Regions from separate parts of the Methylobacterium sp. FW306-05-D genome, predicted to be linked through region 2. Evidence: predicted binding sites of a transcription regulator. Region 2 holds the regulator's gene; the other holds the start of a gene.

Region 1 (2,394 bases), on a different contig from region 2:
TCCAGCTCGGGCATGTGTTTGAAGTTCATGCCGTACATCGAAGCGATCAGGGTGGGCGGAATGCCGACCACGGACGCGACGGTGAGGACCCGGAAGGTGTTGTTCTGTTCGATGCTGATCAGGCCGAGGGTCGCGTCGAGCAGGAACTGGACGTTCTCCGAGAGCCGGATCTCAAACTCGTCGAGGGAGGCGATGTCGCGACGCACGGCCTCGAAGCGCGGCACCTGCTCTTCGCCGAGGATATGCTCGCACTCATTGGCCACGAAGGGCACGATCCGCTCCAGGCCGAGGAGGCTCGACCGGATCTTGCCAAGGGTCTTCCCGCGCCGGCCGATGCCGCGCAGGATCCGGCGCAGCGCCAGGTCGCGCCGACGGGGCGTCTGGGCGCGGAGCTTGGTGTCCCCGGCGGGAGCCCCGCTACGGACGTCGAAATCGAAGATCCGCGTGGACAACTCGTCGAGGTCCGCGCCCATGTCCTCAAGAGAGTCCGCGAGGCTGTCGACCAATTCCTCCATCAGAAGGAGGAAAATCTCTGTGGAGGTTGTGCCCGGCCCGTCACCGGCATCGATGCGCTTCTTCACCTCCGCGAAGGCGCGCAACTCGTGGAAGCGCACGGTGACGAGCCGGTCCCGGGTCAGCACGAAGCCCAGGGGCTTCAACTGGGTGTCGAGCTTGTCGAAGGTCACCATCGGGGTGGACAGCGAGAAGCCGGATCTCAGCCGCCGCAGCCGGCTCGAGTTCTCGACCTCGCTCAGCGCCTTGCGGGAGGGCACCCGGATGCCGGTGCAGGCCTCGACCCGCTGGGCCTCCTCGGCACTCGGATCATCGAGATCGATCCAGACGACCTGCGAGGGATAGGCCGCCGCCGGCGCCTGGGCCTCGGGCTCGACCGCGCCTTGCGGACCATGAAGCTTGATCATCCGCGAAGGACTTTCCGTCGTCGTGGGGAAATCGGGGGATGATCCTGTCGCCGGATCGTCGTCGGAGCCTGCGACAGTCTTGACTCGAACGGCTCCCGCGCCTAACTCGGCGCCATCGTTAGCACTCACCCATGGAGAGTGCTAACGGCCTGGGTTGAGCGCGCTGCCGCGCCGCATCAACGCCATCCACGAATTTGAAGCAAGAGGGCAGCTCATGAAGTTCCGTCCGCTGCACGACCGTGTCGTCGTCCGCCGCATCGAAGGCGAAGAGAAGACCAAGGGCGGCATCATTATCCCGGACACCGCCAAGGAGAAGCCACAAGAGGGCGAGATCGTCGCCGTCGGCCCCGGCGCCCGTGACGAGGCCGGCCGCGTGAACCCGCTCGACGTCAAGGCCGGTGACCGCGTCCTGTTCGGCAAGTGGTCCGGCACCGAGGTCAAGATCGACGGTCAGGACCTCCTGATCATGAAGGAATCCGACATCATGGGCGTCGTCGCCTAAGTCGGTTTTCGGTTCTCCTCCCGTTCACGAGCCCTTCGAGGGCGCCGTCCGGCGCCTCGGGGCCCATCACTGACAAGGATCTGACATGGCAGCGAAAGAAGTCCGCTTCGCCTCCGACGCCCGCGAGAAGATGCTCCGTGGCGTCGACATCCTCGCCGACGCGGTGAAGGTCACGCTCGGCCCCAAGGGCCGCAACGTCGTCATCGAGAAGTCCTTCGGCGCGCCGCGCATCACCAAGGACGGCGTCACCGTCGCCAAGGAGATCGAGCTCGCCGACAAGTTCGAGAACATGGGCGCCCAGATGGTGCGCGAAGTGGCCTCGAAGACCAACGACATCGCGGGCGACGGCACCACCACCGCCACCGTGCTGGCCCAGGCCATCGTCCGGGAAGGCGCCAAGTACGTCGCCGCCGGCATGAACCCGATGGACCTGAAGCGCGGCATCGATCTGGCCACCACCGCCGCCGTGAAGGACATCACCGGCCGCGCCAAGAAGGTCGCCTCGTCCGAGGAAGTCGCCCAGGTCGGCACCATCTCGGCCAACGGCGACAAGGAAATCGGCGAGATGATCGCCCATGCCATGCAGAAGGTCGGCAACGAGGGTGTCATCACCGTCGAGGAGGCCAAGACGGCCGAGACCGAACTCGACGTCGTCGAGGGCATGCAGTTCGACCGCGGCTACCTCTCCCCGTACTTCATCACGAACGCGGAGAAGATGGTCGCCGAGCTCGAGGACCCCTACATCCTCATCCACGAGAAGAAGCTGTCCTCGCTCCAGGCGATGCTGCCGGTTCTCGAGGCCGTGGTGCAGACCGGCAAGCCGCTGGTCATCATCGCCGAGGACATCGAGGGCGAGGCGCTCGCCACGCTCGTCGTGAACAAGCTGCGCGGCGGCCTGAAGGTCGCGGCCGTGAAGGCTCCGGGCTTCGGCGATCGCCGCAAGGCCATGCTCGAGGACATCGCGATCCTGAC
Region 2 (2,394 bases):
ACCGGGACGAGCGCGGAGGACGCGACGGCCGCGCGGACCGGGGTGGTCGTGGCGAGCGCGGCGACCGCGGTGCGGTCCGGGGCGCCTATGGCCGCCTCGGCGCGCCGCAGCGGACCGAGTTCCGCCAGAGCGTGTTCCGTCGCGGCATTCCGCGCTTGGCGGCCGGCGCCTTCGCGCTCACCGTCGGCACGGCGATCGCCCGCAGCTACACCCTCTACGACCTGCCGCCGGACATCGTCCGGATCGCGCCGGAATACGAGGATTACCGCTACGTGCTGGTGGACGACGACATCGTCATCGTCGATCCGGACACCTACGAGATCGTCGACGTGATCCGCGGCTGACCTGAGCGGGTCGACGGGAACGCAGGGGGCGGGGCTTCGGGCTCCGCCCCCTTCGCGTTCGGGGCCCGCGCGTGGGCGCTCGGCCCGGCTCAGCGCTTGCGGTCGAGGAGGCCGGAGACCACCCGGGCGGTGTAGTCGACCATCGGCACGATGCGGGCATAGTTCAGCCGCGTCGGACCGATCACGCCGACGACGCCGACGATCTTCTGCGTGCCGTCGCGGAACGGCGCCGCGATCATCGAGGAGCCGGAGAGGGAGAACAGCTTGTTCTCCGAGCCGATGAAGATCCGCACGCCCTCGCCCCCCTCGGCCCGGGACAGGAGCTCGATCACGTCCTTCTGGGTCTCGAGGTCGTTGAACAGCAGGCGGATGCGGTCGAGGTCCTCGGCCGCGCGCAGGTCGTCCAGCAGATTGGCCTGGCCGCGCACGATCAGCTGGCGGGCATCCGAGGGTCCGACGCTGACGGCGAGGCCGGCATCGACCAGGCGCTCCGTGATCACATCCAGTTCGCGCTTCATGGCCTGGCGGCCCGCCTCGATCTCGGCGCGCAGGGTTCCGAGGGTCCGGCCCTGCAGCCGGGCGTTCAGGTAGTTCGAGGCCTCCTGCAGGGCGCTGGCCGGCAGGCCCGGCGGCAGGTCGAGCAGGCGGTTCTCCACCGAGCCGTCGTCGGAGACGAGGACGACCAGGGCCCGGGTCGGGTCCAGGCGCACGAACTCGATGTGCTTGAGATGCACGTTGGTCTTGGTGGTGAGCACCACGCCGGCGCCGCGCGAGATGCCCGAGAGCAGCATCGAGGCTTCGGCCAGGGCGGAATCGAAGGTGTGGCCGGAGGCGGCCGCGCGCATCTGCGATTCGATCCGCTCCTGCTCCTCGCGCCCGACATCGCCGAGTTCGAGCATCGCATCGACGAAGAAGCGCAGGCCCTGCTCGGTGGGGAGGCGGCCGGCGGAGGCGTGCGGGGCGAAGATGAGGCCGGAATGCTCCAGATCCGCCATGACGTTGCGGATGGAGGCCGGCGACAGGGTCATCGGCAGGATGCGGGCGAGGTTGCGCGAGCCCACCGGCTCGCCGGTCGTGAGGTAGCTCTCGACGATCTGGCGGAAGATCTCGCGCGAGCGTTCGTTCAGCGCGCTGAGCACCTGCATCTGCTGCGAGGTCGAGAAGGGGTGGGAGGGCTCTGTCACGATCCATTCCTGAGGCGGAGAGTGTGACGGTCTCCAGTGCTTTACACAATGCGTCCCGCGGCCGATCCCGGGGGGACGCCGAAGAAACAGCTTGGCCGTGTGAGGCGTTCCGCCGGGTTCGTGCGTTGCTCAGGCCCATCGTCGAACCCGGCCGCGCGGCCGGGCCGGCGACGGGACCTCGCCGACGCCCAGGCGGCGCGCATCGCACGAAGGAGTGACCATCTCATGAGACCCACCGCTCGATCCGGCCTGATCAAGTCCCTCGCCATCGTCCTGGCGATGGTCGGTGCGATGCTGTTCGGCGCGCCGCGGGGCGCCCAGGCCGCCCCCGCTATCGTCTCGGCCGAGGTCGCCGGCCCGGCGGCCGCCGTCACCGAGGTCCAGTACGGCGGAGGCCACTGGCGCCATCACGGCCGCGGCTTCCGGCACCATCACCACCGCGGCCGGCACTTCGGCCATCGTCACCACCGGCATTTCGGCCACCATTACGGCCGGCACCACGGCCACCATTTCGGTCATCGCCGCTACCGCTACTGAGCCGTCCGGGCGCAGCCGCGGCGCACCGTGAACGAGATCCGCTCCGTCCGGCCTTGCTTGCCGGGCGGCGGCCCAAACCGTAAAGCCGCTCTCCATCACACTCGGAAGGAGAGCGGCATGCGGCCCTCGAAGCGCGCGACCGACGAACTGCGCAACGTCACCCTGGAGCGCGCCGTCTCCCGCCACGCGGAGGGCTCGTGCCTCGTCAGCTTCGGCGACACCAAGGTGCTCTGCACGGCCACCCTGGAGGAGCGCGGCCCCGGCTGGCTGCGGGGGTCCGGCAAGGGCTGGGTGACGGCGGAATACGCCATGCTGCCCCGCGCGACCCA

The links. Region 2 encodes HrcA, which represses chaperone genes, less so after heat shock. Its sites were predicted from a motif close to GTTAGCACTCNCNNNNNGNGAGTGCTAAC; they were not measured.
Region 1: the regulator HrcA is predicted to act here: its motif matches at 1,038-1,066, upstream of groES (co-chaperone GroES).

Annotation. Positions count from the first base shown of each region.
Region 1 covers NZ_JBYSXL010000029.1:36,966-39,359, reverse strand. Annotated here, with positions in the region: gene AC3WLN_RS12215 (magnesium transporter CorA family protein) at 1-920, opposite strand, end outside; gene groES (co-chaperone GroES) at 1,135-1,422, shown strand; gene groL (chaperonin GroEL) at 1,508-2,394, shown strand, end outside.
Region 2 covers NZ_JBYSXL010000039.1:259-2,652, forward strand. Annotated here, with positions in the region: partial or broken gene AC3WLN_RS14300 (DUF1236 domain-containing protein) at 1-344, shown strand, start outside; gene hrcA (heat-inducible transcriptional repressor HrcA) at 434-1,489, opposite strand; gene AC3WLN_RS14310 (hypothetical protein) at 1,754-2,065, shown strand; gene rph (ribonuclease PH) at 2,183-2,394, shown strand, end outside.